DNA from 4 places in the Streptomyces sp. NPDC058464 genome. Region 2 is predicted to be linked to each of the others. Evidence: riboswitches for the same ligand, from Rfam matches in the RefSeq annotation. Region 2 holds a riboswitch; each other region holds the start of a gene.
What was found. A riboswitch is a leader RNA that binds a small molecule or an ion and turns the genes downstream of it on or off. The one in region 2 is predicted to bind cobalamin.
Positions count from the first base shown of each region.

Region 1: another riboswitch for cobalamin. It lies ahead of ACFWPQ_RS27750 (prenyltransferase/squalene oxidase repeat-containing protein); the one in region 2 lies ahead of ACFWPQ_RS21225 (HoxN/HupN/NixA family nickel/cobalt transporter).
Region 3: another riboswitch for cobalamin. It lies ahead of ACFWPQ_RS06680 (cobalamin biosynthesis protein); the one in region 2 lies ahead of ACFWPQ_RS21225 (HoxN/HupN/NixA family nickel/cobalt transporter).
Region 4: another riboswitch for cobalamin. It lies ahead of ACFWPQ_RS16200 (CbtB-domain containing protein); the one in region 2 lies ahead of ACFWPQ_RS21225 (HoxN/HupN/NixA family nickel/cobalt transporter).

Region 1 is NZ_JBHXMA010000022.1:158,576-161,910, reverse strand. Features, by position in the region: gene ACFWPQ_RS27755 (SCO2322 family protein) at 1-260, opposite strand, end outside; gene ACFWPQ_RS27750 (prenyltransferase/squalene oxidase repeat-containing protein) at 257-1,489, opposite strand; cobalamin riboswitch at 1,598-1,729, opposite strand; gene ACFWPQ_RS27745 (phosphotransferase family protein) at 1,784-2,434, shown strand; gene ACFWPQ_RS27740 (hypothetical protein) at 2,566-3,335, opposite strand, start outside.
Region 2 is NZ_JBHXMA010000015.1:152,363-155,697, reverse strand. Features, by position in the region: gene ACFWPQ_RS21235 (MFS transporter) at 1-839, shown strand, start outside; gene ACFWPQ_RS21230 (ArsR/SmtB family transcription factor) at 847-1,206, opposite strand; cobalamin riboswitch at 1,287-1,505, shown strand; gene ACFWPQ_RS21225 (HoxN/HupN/NixA family nickel/cobalt transporter) at 1,533-2,627, shown strand; gene ACFWPQ_RS21220 (hypothetical protein) at 2,769-3,044, shown strand; gene ACFWPQ_RS21215 (heavy metal translocating P-type ATPase) at 3,098-3,335, shown strand, end outside.
Region 3 is NZ_JBHXMA010000003.1:349,610-352,944, forward strand. Features, by position in the region: gene ACFWPQ_RS06675 (cobyric acid synthase) at 1-1,012, opposite strand, end outside; gene ACFWPQ_RS06680 (cobalamin biosynthesis protein) at 1,009-2,019, opposite strand; cobalamin riboswitch at 2,120-2,260, opposite strand; gene ACFWPQ_RS06685 (hypothetical protein) at 2,403-2,630, opposite strand; gene ACFWPQ_RS06690 (anion permease) at 2,650-3,335, opposite strand, start outside.
Region 4 is NZ_JBHXMA010000010.1:157,785-161,119, reverse strand. Features, by position in the region: gene ACFWPQ_RS16205 (CbtA family protein) at 83-838, opposite strand; gene ACFWPQ_RS16200 (CbtB-domain containing protein) at 865-1,086, opposite strand; cobalamin riboswitch at 1,123-1,264, opposite strand; gene ACFWPQ_RS16195 (enoyl-CoA hydratase/isomerase family protein) at 1,332-2,387, opposite strand; partial or broken gene ACFWPQ_RS16190 (acyl-CoA dehydrogenase family protein) at 2,384-2,491, opposite strand; gene ACFWPQ_RS16185 (MarR family winged helix-turn-helix transcriptional regulator) at 2,764-3,243, shown strand.

The DNA of each region.
Region 1 (3,335 bases), on a different contig from region 2:
CAGATCCTCCCGAAGTCCGCCGTGCCGCGCGGTCGCGACGCGTCCGCCGAGTCCTCGCTCACCGCGAAGCGGAAACCCTCGACCGAACCGTCGGCGGGCCGCGCGGTGGAGGGGCCCTGCGTGGCGTACGCCCAGCGCGCGCCGTCCCGCTCCCAGAAGGACCAGTAGCGGTAACCGGTGGCCGCCGCCGGCCCGGCGGCCGTCGCGCACAGCGTCAGCGCGGCCAGGAGCAGCAGCGCGGCCCGGCGGACCGCGGTCACAGCTGCTGCTGCTTCCGGCGGCCGCTGAGCAGGAAGCCGATGCCGATACCGCCGACGAGACCGGTGCCGACGATCCACCACACGCTGTTGCCCGGCTTCTTCTCCTCGGTGTGCTTCGCGGCGGCCGTGGCCGCCTGCGGCGCCGGGCCCGTCGCGTTCAGCGCCGTCACCAGGTTCGTCCCGCCGAAGTCGCGCGGGTCCGCGCCCATCGCGTGCGCGGCGAGGACCAGCTCGGCGTAGGCCGCGGGCCCGCTCTGCTCCGCCCACGGCACGGCGTGCGCCTCCAGCCACGCGTACGGCTTCTTCGCCGGCTTCGTCCAGCCCTGCGCGGCCATGGCGACGACCGCGTCGGCGGTGTTGCCGTAGTCCGGCTGGGGCTTGGCGCCGGGCAGCGCGGAGACGAGGTAGCCCTTGGCGGAGGTGGCGTCCGCCAGGTACGCGGCGCCGTTGCGGGCCACCTCGTCCCGGGTGAGGGCCTTGGCGGCGTCCGCGCAGGCATGGCTGCCCTTCGCCGACGCCTTCCCGGCCGTCGTCACGAATCCCTTGCCGAGGGCTCCGAGCACCCCGGCCGCGGTCGCGTCCGCGTTGGCGGCCAGTTTCCCCTGCTGGTCCGGCTGGTAGGCGAGAGCGCCGCCACCGTCCTCGGCGCAGGGGAGGGACCACTTGGCGAGGAGGGCGTACGGCGACCTGTCCGCGCTCGCGCCGGCCGCCGCGAGCGCGCCGATGACCACGCCGGTGGAGTTGGTGTCGCTGGCCGAGCCGGGGGCGTAGCCCCAGCCGCCGTCCTTGTTCTGCTGCGACTTCAGCCAGTTCACGGCCCTGTCCGCGGCGGCGTCGTGGCCGCCGGCCGCCTTCAGCGCCTGTACCGCGGCCGCCGTGCTGTTCGTGTCCACGGTCACCTTGGCGTCACAGGCCGCCGTCGGCTCGGCGCGGAACGCGGCGAACGAGCCGTTCGCGCACTGCTGCCCGGCCAGCCAGTCCACCGCCTTCGCGGCCGGGGTGACCCCCACCGCGCGCTGGGCCAGCAGGGCGAGGGACTGGCGCCAGACGCCGTCGTACTTCGGGTCCGAACCGCCGTACAGCCCCGACGGGAGGACCGCCGACGCGGAGGGCGAAGGGGACGCGGTGCCGGCGGCCGTGCCGGCGGCCAGCGCGGTCGTCGCGGGCGTGGCGGTACCGATGACGGCGGTGGCGGCCAGCACCCCGGCGGTGCGGCGGAGGACGGTCATGGTCGGCGGGTGCCTCTCCCTGCGGGGAGCCGGGCAGCACGGGACACCCCGGCGGCTCGGCTCCGTAAACCTCGACGGTGCCGTGCGACGGCGGGCGCCGGCGCACATGAGCCGATCAACGTCCCGGGCGCGGCGGTCCGGCTTGCCACAGGGGATGTGGCTCACGGTTGCGGGTCAGCGCCGGAATTGCACCGGCTTCCCCCCGTACGGGTGATGACGACCCGGCTACCTTACCGGCCGCCCGGCGGAAGCTGAGAGGGGGCTGTGCGGGGACCGTTTCGCTATGGTCGGGCCATGACGGGGAGACTGCTCGGCTCGGGGCGTTCGGCCGACGTGTACGAGATCGACGAGGCATGGGTGCTGCGCCGGGACCGGGACGGCTGGGGGGACGCCGCCGCCGAGGGCGCGGTGATGACGTACGTACGGGAGCACGGGTACCCGGCGCCCCGGGTGCGGCCGTCCGGGTCCCGTACCGAACTGGTGATGGAGCGGCTGTCCGGGCCGACCATGCTGGCGGCGCTGCTGGCGGGGGAGACGGACGCGGCGGAGGGCGGCGCGCTGCTCGCCTCGCTGCTGCGCCGGCTGCACGCGGTGCCCGGCCGGGAACCGGCCGATCCCGGCGCCCGGGTCCTCCATCTCGACCTCCATCCGGACAACGTGATACTGACCCCCGACGGCCCTCGGGTCATCGACTGGACCAACGCCGAGGACGGGCCGCCCGGGCTCGACTGGGGCATGTCCGCGGTGATCCTCGCCCAAGTGGCGCTCGGTGCCTACCCGTTGGCGCGCACGCTGCTGACGGCCCTGCTCGCCGATCCGGCCGAACTGACCGAGGAAGGGCTGACGGAGGCGCTGCGGCGGCGGGCGGCCAATCCGACGATGAGCCGGGAGGAAGTCGAAGTGCTGGGTGAGGCGGGCGAGTTGATACGGGCGATCGCGTTCTAGGGCGGACCGGCAGCGCTCCTTCAGGGACGCTGGGGGTACCCCCGGCCGAAGGCCGGGGGAGGAACTGCGCGAGCAGCCACGACGGCGCCGCAGTCGACCGACGGCATGCCGCGGCAGGTCCGGCGGAGCGCTCACGCCGCGTTCGCGAGCGGGGCGATGCCCGCGGACAGGTGGCGGGCCATCCGGCGCAGTGCGTCGTCGCAGTCGGCCGGGGTCTCGCCCACCGCCACCCAGAGGGCCAGCCGGTCGGCGGCGGTGGCGTGCGGCCCGGCGGTGACGTGGTCGCCGGTGTGCCCGGTGAGGAGCATGCGGTCGGCGCCGGGCTCGTGGGCGGCGTCGGGGGAGAGGTCCAGGTGGTCGAGGCGGCCGGTGGCGGCCGGGTAGGCGAACTGGATCGCGGCCGCCCGCTGCCGGGTCGGCGTGGTGTCGGGCACATCGCCGGTGGCGAGGGCGGCCGCGACCTGGGCGAGGTCGACACCGGTGGCCCGCTTGACGAGCAGCGGGATCAGGTCGCCCGGGAGGTGCGGGGCGACGTCGGTGACCCGGGGGCCGCGGTCGGTGAGGGTGAGGCCGATGTGCAGGACGCCCCGGCCGACGCCGAGGGCGTGCACGGTGCGGTCGACGGCCAGCCGCAGGAAACGGTTGTGCAGCAGGCCGTCGTGGGCGTGCACGGTGTGCCGGAGCGGCTGCCGGGCGGGCGCCGGGCCCAGGGTCGTACGAGTGATGGCGGCGATGCGGATCTCGCCGTCGAGGACGACCGTCTCGGCCGAGACGCGGGGCGGGCCGGGGTCGTCGTCGACGGGGACCGCGCGGCCGGCCAGCAGCGCGCGCAGCGCGGGCGGGTCGCTGCACGCGGCGGCCGCGGCGAGGGAGGTGCCGGGCAGCCCCAACTGCCCGGCGA
Region 2 (3,335 bases):
GCTCACCCGCCAAGGACACCCTGCTGTCGCACGCGACCGCCGCCACCGGGCGCGGGCGCGGCTTCGCCGTCCACGAGGCGATGGACCAGGTCGGCGCACTGATCGGCCCGCTCGTCGTGGCCGGCGTGCTCGCGCTCACCGGCGACGACTACGGGCCGGCGCTCGGCGTGCTCGCCGTCCCGGGAGTCGCGGTGCTGGGTGTGCTGGTGTGGCTGCGGGCCCGCGTGCCCGATCCGGCGGCGTACGAGCGGGAGGCCGCCGTCTCCGCGGACGAGCCCGCGCCCCAGGGCCGCCTGCCCCGCGCGTTCTGGACGTACGCGGCGTTCACCGCCGCCACCACCGCCGGCTTCGCCACCTTCGGCGTGCTCTCCTACCACCTCGTCCAGCACCACCTGATGACGGCGGCCTGGGTACCCGTGCTGTACGCCGCCGCGATGGCCGTCGACGCCCTCGCCGCGCTGGCGACCGGCTGGCTGTACGACCGGGTCGGCGCGCGGGTGCTGGTCGCCCTGCCGGTGCTGGCCGCCGCCGTCCCGATGCTGGCGTTCGCGGACACCGTGACGGTGGCCGTGCTCGGCTCCCTGGTGTGGGGCGCGGCCATGGGCATCCAGGAGTCCACGCTGCGGGCGACGGTCGCCGACCTGGTGCCGCCCGGGCGTCGCGCGACGGCCTACGGCGTCTTCGCGGGGGTGGTCGGCGCGGCGAGCCTCGCGGGTGGCGCGCTGATCGGCGCCCTCTACGGGGTGTCGATCCCGGCGCTGATCGCGGTGGTCGTGACGGTTCAGGTGCTGGCCCTCGTCCTGCTGACGGTCGGCGGGCCGGCGAAGGCGCGACCCTGATCGTGGCTCAGCCGGGGTCGGGGGCGCAGTGCTTGAGCAGGTCGGCGGCGACCGGGTCGACGAGGCGATACCGCACGACCCGGCCCTCCTTCTCGCCCGCGACGACGCCGGCGGCGCGCAGCAGGCGCAGGGCCTGGGAGACGGCCGGGTCGTTCATGCCGGTCGCGACGGCGAGGTCCGAGACGGCCAGGGGGCCGGTCCCGTGCAGGGCCAGCAGGAGGGCGAGGCGTCCGGGGTCGGCCAGCAGGGAGAACCGCTCGGCCCACGCGTGGACGTGGCTCGGTTCGCCGATGGCGGCGATCGCGTCGCAGACCCGGTGGCCGTCGATGGTGCGGCGGTCGGCGCGCTCGGCGGGGACGAGGTGCATGGGGTCATCCTCGCAGGTGACCGGATGTGATCTTGGATACCTGCGCGGCTGCGCAGCTTTGCAGGGACGGGCGGGCGCACCTACGGTGGGCAGGCCGTGGTGTTCGGGAAGACCGGTGACGGCCCTCGCAGTTCAGGGGGGCTCAGGCCGGAGCGGCCCTCGCCACTGTGATCGGGGAGTCTCCGTCCCAGCTGGGCACGTTGTGCACGGTCACTGTCCGCCCACGGGCGGATGGGAAGGCCGGACGGACACGCACCACCCCGTAAGCCAGGAGACCGGCCACGGCATCTCACGAAGTGATCCACGAGGTGCTGGAGCGTGACCGTATGACCCTGCCCGAGACCAGGCCTGCCGCCTTCCGCTGGCGGCGGGAGGACACCCTGAGGACCGCCGGGCTGATGGCGGTGATCGCCGCCCTGCACGTCGCCGCCTTCGGCATCCTCTTCCTGCTCGTCGTCCCCGGGCACTACGAGATCGGCTCCAAGGCGTTCGGCATCGGGCTCGGCGTCACCGCCTACACGCTCGGCATGCGGCACGCCTTCGACGCCGACCACATCGCCGCGATCGACAACACCACCCGCAAGCTGATGGCGGACGGCAGGCGGCCGGTGTCGGTGGGGTTCTGGTTCGCCCTCGGGCACTCCAGCGTGGTCGTCGCGATGGCCGCGCTGGTGGCGGGCGGCGCCCAGGTCGCCGGCACCCTCATGAACGACGACTCCCGAACGCACCAGACGCTCGGGGTCATCGGTACGACCGTCTCCGGCTCCTTCCTCTACGTCATCGCCGCACTCAACCTCGTGGCCCTGGCGGGCATCCTGAGGGTGTTCCGGGCGATGCGGGCCGGGACGTACGACGAGCGGGCGCTCGAACAGCACCTGGACTCCCGGGGGTTCATGAACCGCATCCTCGGGCGCCTCACCAGGTCCATCACCCGCCCGGGGCAGATGTACCCGCTCGGCTTCCTCTTCGGCCTCGGCTTCGACACGGCCACCGAGGTCACGCTGATGGTGATGGCCGGCTCGGGGGCGGCGGCCGGGCTGCCCTGGTACGCCGTGCTCTGCCTGCCGCTGCTGTTCGCGGCCGGGATGAGCCTGTTCGACACCCTCGACGGCACCTTCATGAACTTCGCCTACCAGTGGGCGTTCTCCAACCCGGTCCGCAAGGTGTTCTACAACCTCACCATCACCGGTCTGTCCATCGCCGTCGCCTTCCTGATCGGCACCATCGAGCTCGTGGGCGTGCTGCACGAGAAGCTGGACCTGACCGACGCCGTGACCGGCTGGATCGCCGGGCTCGACCTGGACAACGTGGGCTATCTCATCGTCGGCCTGTTCGTGGCGGTGTGGGCGGCGGCGGTCGCGTACTGGCGGCTGGCCAAGGTGGAGCAGCGGTGGGCGGCCCGGCCGGCCGAGGGCGGCTGACGCCCGGCCGCGTGAACCGGTGACGTGCGTCACGGCACGGCCTCGTCCGTTCCGGGAACTCACCTCCCGTCCCGACCGACCTCTGATGCAGCACGGCTCGATTCGGCCGAAGCCGTGCCCTGCGACCTGGAGACACGGTTGATGAACGAGTCCCGGCAATCCCCCTCAGGGGCAGGTGCGGTGGTGCGAAGGTCCGCGCCACCGCCCGCGCTCTGCGGCTTCCTTCTGCTGCTGGCGCTGATGTTCACGGTGTCGTACGCCGTCGGAACGGCCTCCGGCCCGGTGGCGCCCGGTATGCACGGCACCGGAGCGGGCGCCGGCGGAACGGACGGCGTCGGTGGTGGCGGTGGCGACGGGGGAGACGGCACGGGCATGGACGACATGAACATGGGCGGCGGACACGGGAGCGGTCGGTGACGGGCGCGGAGTCCGTCACCGTTCTGGTGACCACGGACCTGGCCGTCGGCGGCATGACCTGCGCGGCCTGTGTGAGGCGCGTCGAGAAGAAGCTGGGCGGGCTGGACGGCGTCACGGCGACCGTCAATCTCGCCACCGGGCGCGCCCGGGTGAGCCACCCGGTGGAGATCAGCCCGCAGGAGCTGGTGGCGACGGTCGAGAAGGCCGGGTACACCGCTGCCCTGCCCGAGCGGCCGAAGGAGCGACGGCGCGCGGAGACGGGTGGCGGGGAGGCGGCGGATCTGGGGGCGG
Region 3 (3,335 bases), on a different contig from region 2:
CGGCGGCCCGGCGCCGCAGCGCGTCCGCGAGCCCCCGCTCGTGCAGCCACTCCAGGGCCCGGACCGTCCCCCGGGTGCCGGGGACGATGACGAGATCGGCGTCGGCCAGCTCCTCCGGCCGGTCCACGAACCGCACCACGACGCCCGGTTCGGCGGCCAGCGCGTCCACGTCCGTGAAGTTGGACATCAGCGGGATCGCACAGACGGCGACCCGGAGCACGTCCGCCCCGACGGGCGGGGCCGTGTTCGACTCCCGGACGGTCCCGCGCAGGGACACCCTCAGTCCGTCCTCCTCGTCGATCCCGAGCCCGTGCCGGAAGGGGAGGACGCCGTAGGTGTGCCGCCCGGTGAGCCCGTGCAGCATGTCCAGGCCCGGCTCCAACAGGGACACGTCCCCCCGGAACTTGTTGACGAGGAACCCGGCGACGAGGGCCTGGTCCTCCGGCGACAACAGCGCCACGGTCCCGAAGAAGGAGGCGAACACGCCCCCGCGGTCGATGTCCCCGACCACGAGCACGGGCAGCCCGGCGTTCCGGGCGATCCCCATGTTCACGATGTCGGTCCGGCGCAGGTTGATCTCCGCCGGACTGCCCGCCCCCTCACAGATCACCGCGTCATACGTGCCCCGCAACTCGGCGAGACAGTCGAGCACGGTGCCGAGCAGCCGCTGCTGCCGTCCACCGTGGTACCCGCGTGCGCTGAGCTCACCGACCGGCTTGCCGAGCAGCACGACCTGACTGCTCTGTTCGCCACCGGGCTTGAGCAGCACGGGGTTCATGAGCGCGGTCGGCTCCACCCGGCAGGCCTGCGCCTGCATGGCCTGCGCCCGCCCGATCTCGGCACCTTCGCGCGTGACAAAGGAGTTGAGGGACATGTTCTGCGCCTTGAACGGCGCGACCTTCACCCCCTGCCGCACCAGCCACCGGCAGATACCGGCGGTGACGACGCTCTTCCCGGCGTCGGAGGTGGTACCGGCGACGAGGAGGCCTCCGTTGTTCTTGAGGTTGTTCATGAGGAACCCCCGGGGCGCTGCATGGCCGACCGCGACCGCTGAGCCTGGTCGACCCGCAACGGCTGTGGCCGGTCGACCCGCCCCCGCAGCAAGGCAGTCGCCGCACTCACCCCCAACGCCAGCCACCCCACCCGCCGTGACAGCCGCACCGCCCGCTGGATGTCCCCGGTCTCCACGCTCCGCCCCTCCCCGTTCAGCACCGGCCGGTGCTCGACCCGCCCGCCGTACGACAACGTCCCCCCGAGCCGCACCCCCAACGCCCCGGCGAACGAAGCCTCCACGGGCCCGGCGTTGGGACTCGGATGCTTCGCCGCATCGGCCCGCCAGGCCCGTACGGCCCCCCGCCGGTCATCCCCGGCCACCGCGGCCAGCACGGCGGTGAGCCGCGCCCCCGGCCAGCCCGCCACGTCGTCCAGCCGCGCCGAGGCCCATCCGTACCTCCGGTACCGGGCCGACCTGTGCCCGACCATGGCGTCCAGGGTGTTGACGGCCCGGAACCCCACCAGCCCGGGCACACCCCCCACCGCCCCCCACACCAGCGCCCCGACGACCGCGTCGCTCGTGTTCTCGGCGACGGACTCCACGACCGCCCGCGCGATCCCGTCGGCGTCCAGGGCCTGCGGATCCCGTCCGCACAGATGCGGCAGCCGGGCACGGGCCGCCTCGACGTCACCCGCCTCCAGGGCACGCCCGATGACGCGGGCCTCGCGGGCGAGCGAAGTGCCCCCGACGACGGCCCAGGTGGCGGCCGCGGTCAGCGCGACGGACGCGGCGGTGGACGGTCGTACGGCCCGCTGGGCCACGGCGCCCAGCGCCACGGCGCCGCCGGCGCACACGGCGGTGTGCAGCGCGCCCCACCCGCGGTGGTCCCGCCACAGCACCCGCTCCACGGCCCCGGCCGCCCGCCCGAACACGGCGACCGGATGCCCCCGGCGCGGGTCGCCGAGCAGCAGGTCACCGAGAAGGCCGGCGGCGGCGCCGTACGCGAAGACGCGATCGGCACCCATCGGCTCAGCCGGCCGCGGGGTCGGGGACGGGCCGGTTGCTGAACCTCGGTCGGCAGCCGCGCATGGCGATATGTCCTCACTCAGGGTGTCCGCGCCCTGGTTCGACGAGACCGGCGGTGGGAGTTCCTGGCTCCCGGGGATTGCTACCCCGGTGACAGTGGCGGGACCGCGCCGGATTCACACCGGCTTCCTCCCTTGCCGCCGTACATGGCTTCGGAAGTCCACCACGCCCCTGGAAGACCCGTCAACTTGCCGTTGACCTGGGAGGGGAGTGTGTGGGAAGGCCCACACCGGTTGCCCGGCGGGGCCCGTGGGGCATGCCGAAGGCTCCTCTCCGAGCGGACGGAGAGGAGCCTTCTCGGCGCCGGTGAGGCCCTTCGGCGTCAGGCCTTCGCCACGATCAGGTGGATGCCCCATGCCACGGCGGCCGTGCAGCCGGCGAAGCAGAGGTAGGCGGCGGTCACGGCCAGAGCCGCGGAGTTGCCCTGGGCGGTGGCGCGTTCGCGGGCGGAGAGGCCCTTGATGCCGAGGGTGAAGAGGGCCACCAGGCCCACCGTGGCCACGAGGCTGACGCCGAAGACGGAGCCGATGGCTGCCCAGTCGATGTTCATGTCGCTTCTTCCTCGGGGGTCAGACGGTGGCGGCCGGGTCGGTCGCGGGGGCAGCCGTGGCGGGGGAGGGGGAAGGGGAGGGGATCGTGGCGGTCAGGTCCTCCGTGACCGTGCCCGCGGGGGGCGGGGTCACGGCGGCGATCGCCGTGGTCACCACGCCGGCCGGCTCCGTGGCGCCCGTGTCGTTGACGTTGCTGCTGTCCACGACCTCGCGGCGGGAGAGCTTCCAGATCGTGGCACTGGCGGCCACCAGGAAGACGGCGACGACCGCCGTGCCCCAGTCGCCTAGGTCCGTCACGGACTCGGCGAGGGCGCCGACCAGCGCGGCGGCCGGGAGCGTGAGCACCCAGGCGACCATCATGCGGGTCGCGGTGGACCAGCGGACCGTGCCGCCCTTGCGGCCGAGGCCCGCGCCCATCACCGAACCGGAGACGACGTGCGTGGTGGAGAGGGAGAAGCCGAGGTGGGAGGAGGCCAGGATCGCGGTGGCCGCGCTGGTCTGGGCGGCGAAGCCCTGCTGCGGCTGAAGGTCGGTCAGGCCCTTGCCCATGGTGCGGATGATCCGCCAGCCGCCGATGTAGGTGCCGAGCGCGATCGCGAGGCCGGCGGAGAGGATGACCCAGGTGGGAGGGTTGGAGCCGGGCGCGATGGAGCCGCCCGCGATCAGCGCGAGGGTGATGATGCCCATCGTCTTCTGCGCGTCGT
Region 4 (3,335 bases), on a different contig from region 2:
CGGCTTCCGTACCGGAAACGCGGAAGGGCCCCCGGAACCGTCCGGAGGCCCTCTCGTGTCGTTCGGTGTGCCGCGCCGCGGGTCAGTGCGGAGCGGGCACCGTGCGGGCGGCGGCCGGCGCCTTCGCCGGCCTCGGGTTGAGGACACGGTCGGCCAACTCGCCGAACAGCAGGCCGAATCCGCCCCACAGCACCACCTGGATGGCGAGCGCCGAGAGCCGGAACCGCCACAGCAGGGTGGCCGGGAAGTCGCTCGGCACCTCGTTGACGACCGGCAGGAACTGGTACGCCAGCCCGATGAGGACGCCGAACGCGACCACCGCGAGGACGGTCGCCCACCAAGTGCCCAGCCGCGGCCGGAGCCGCTTGCCGAGGATGGTGGCGGCGATCGCGAGGAGCACGCTGAGCACCATCATCAGGAAGTACAGCGTGGTCCGCTTGCCGATGGTGTCCGGGTCGCCCACCGACGGCGGGTTGGCCGGGTACTTCAGGAACGGCACCACGTAGACGACCGCCAGTGCGCAGCCGGACAGCAGCAGTGCCGTCGCCCGCGGCGAGAAGCGGCCGACACGGCCGAGGGCGAAGGAGTAGGCCAGGGCGGCGATGCCGCCGAAGGCGACCCCGTAGACCAGGACACCGGTGGCCAGGCCGGCGGTGGACTGCAGGGAGCGGGAGACGACCGCCATCTCGTGCTCGTGCGAGTGGGCGTCCTCGTAGCCGATCGCCTTGTCGACGTTCGGCTCACCGAGCAGGTAGGCGACGACGAGGGCGAGCAGACCGGCGGCCAGGCCGGCGAGCATGCCTCGCACCAGGAGGTTACGGACCGTTGCGGAGTTCATGGGTGGTACGGCGACCCTCGCTCGCGTCAGTGGCAGGGGAAGCCGAGCAGGTGGCGGGCGTCGTGCACCCACTCGTGGACGTCCGTGCCGCTGAACACGGAGGTGGCGCCCTGTTCGGCGCCGACGAAGTAGAGCAGGACCAGCATCAGGATGCCGAAGAAGACCGCCCAGGGAGCTATCGCGGACAGCGGCAGCTTGGCGGGAACGGCGGGGGTGTTGGCTGTCGGCGGAGCGACGGTCTGCGCCATGGCAGGACCTCCTCTGGGAGTTCGCGTCCCATCTCGGTGGTGCACAGGACGACGGCCACGGGTCTGACTCACAAACAGCCCTGGAGCTCTTGCATACAGTGGCGCGACCGTGCCGGATTTCCACCGGCTTCCGTCTCGCCGTCGTCGATATCGGACAGACCGTACCGCGTGTCAGGGGCACGGCCAAGACCGCGTCACCAGGCGTGATCTTCATCTCGCGCCTGGTGGGCGGCTGGTGGGACGGTTCAGGCGGGTGGGGCGAGGCCCAGTTCGCGGTCGCCGAGCGGGGCGAAGAAACGGTCGACGTCCGCGTCGGTGACCTCGGCGAGGGTGCCCGGGGACCAGTGCGGGGCGCGGTCCTTGTCGACGACCTGGGCGCGGATGCCCTCCACCAGGTCGGGGCTCGCGAGGGTCGCGCAGGAGACGCGGTACTCCTGGTCCAGGACCCGTTCCAGGGAGCCCAGTTGCCGGGCCCTGCGCAGCGCCTGCAGCGTGACCTTCAGGGAGGTGGGCGACCTGGTGAGCAGGGTGTCCGCGGCCTCCTTCGCCGCCGGGTCGCCGTGCGCGAGCAGCCGCTGGACGATCTCCTCGACCGTGTCGGCCGGGTAGCAGGCGTCGATCCACGCCCGGTGCCCGGCCAACTCCCCGTCCGGCGCCTGCCGGACCTGCCGGGCGAGCGCCTCGGGCACGGGCAGGGTGGCGAGGTCGGCGACGAACGCCCGGAGCGAGCCGGAGGGCATGTAGTGGTCGGCGAGTCCGCACAGCATCGCGTCGGCGGCGCCGATCTGGGCGCCGGTCAGGGCGAGATGGGTGCCGAGTTCGCCGGGCGCGCGGCCGAGCAGGTAGGTGCCGCCGACGTCGGGCACGAAGCCGATCCCGGTCTCGGGCATGGCGATCCGGGACCGTTCGGTGGCGATCCGGACGCCGCCGTGGGCCGAGACACCGACCCCGCCGCCCATCACGATGCCGTCCATCACGGCGACGTACGGCTTCGGGTACCGGGCGATGCGGGCGTTGAGGTGGTACTCGTCCCGCCAGAAGGCGGCCGCGGCCGACCCGTCGCCGTCGCGGGCGTCGTCGTGGACGGCGCGGATGTCGCCGCCCGCGCACAGGCCGCGCTCCCCCGCGCCGGTGACGACGACGGTCTCGACGGCCGGGTCGTGCTCCCAGGCGGTGAGCGCCTCGTCGATGCGGCGCACCATCGCGTGCGTCAGCGCGTTGATGGCCTGCGGCCGGTTGAGCGTGATGTGCGCGGCCCGTCCGTCGACGTGCAGCAGGACGTGTTCCTCGGCGCCGGTCATCCGGACACCTCCGCCGGGCCGCGGGCCACGATGAGGCGCATGATCTCGTCGGTTCCTTCCGGGATCGGGTGGACACGTGGGTCACGGACGATCTTCTCCTGCCCGATCCGTCCACGGCACGCCGACCCTCGCACCCGCCGCCGCCAGGCACGACGTAACCGTCGGTAACATCTTCGGCGGTGCCGGACCCCGCGATCCGCCCGGTCCGCGGCCGTTCGCCCCTCGATAACTGCCCGTCCGTCCACGACGTGGATGAACAGGCAGTGACCGGCCGGGACTTGAAGGTCCTTCGCAAGGCAAGCCGGGCTGGTCAGACCCTTGAGCGATAACCTACCCATGGGTATGGACAGTTGAGCCGTCAAGCTAGCCTCTTCCCATGGAGACTCCCGAGCCTCGCTGGCTGACGGATGACGAGACGCAGTGCTGGCTCGTCCTTGCCGGGGTGCTGGTCCGGCTGCCGGCGGAGCTGGACGCGCAACTGCAGCGGGACGCGGGGATCAGTCACTTCGAGTACCAGGTGCTGTCGGGACTCTCCGAGGCACCCGGGCGCACCCTGCGGATGAGCGAGCTGGCGATGTTCGCCAACGGCTCGCTGTCCCGGCTCTCGCACGTCGCCAAGCGGCTCGAGGACCGGGGCTGGCTGCGCCGGGAGCCGGACCCGGACAACGTCCGCTTCACCGTGGCGACGCTGACGGACGCCGGCTGGGAGAAGGTCGTCGACTCGGCGCCCGGGCACGTGGCGACGGTACGGCGGATGGTCCTCGACCCGCTGACCCGGTCCCAGGTCCGGCAGTTGCACGAGATCGGCCGTCGCATCCTCGCGGCGACGGACGGCGCGGGCAGGCCGTTGAGCTAGGCGCTCCACCGGCTTCGCCGCGATGCGCCGTCGTTCGCCTGCGGCGCCGTCGTGGCTGGTCGCGCCCACGCGGCGGTAGCCGCACATGCCAT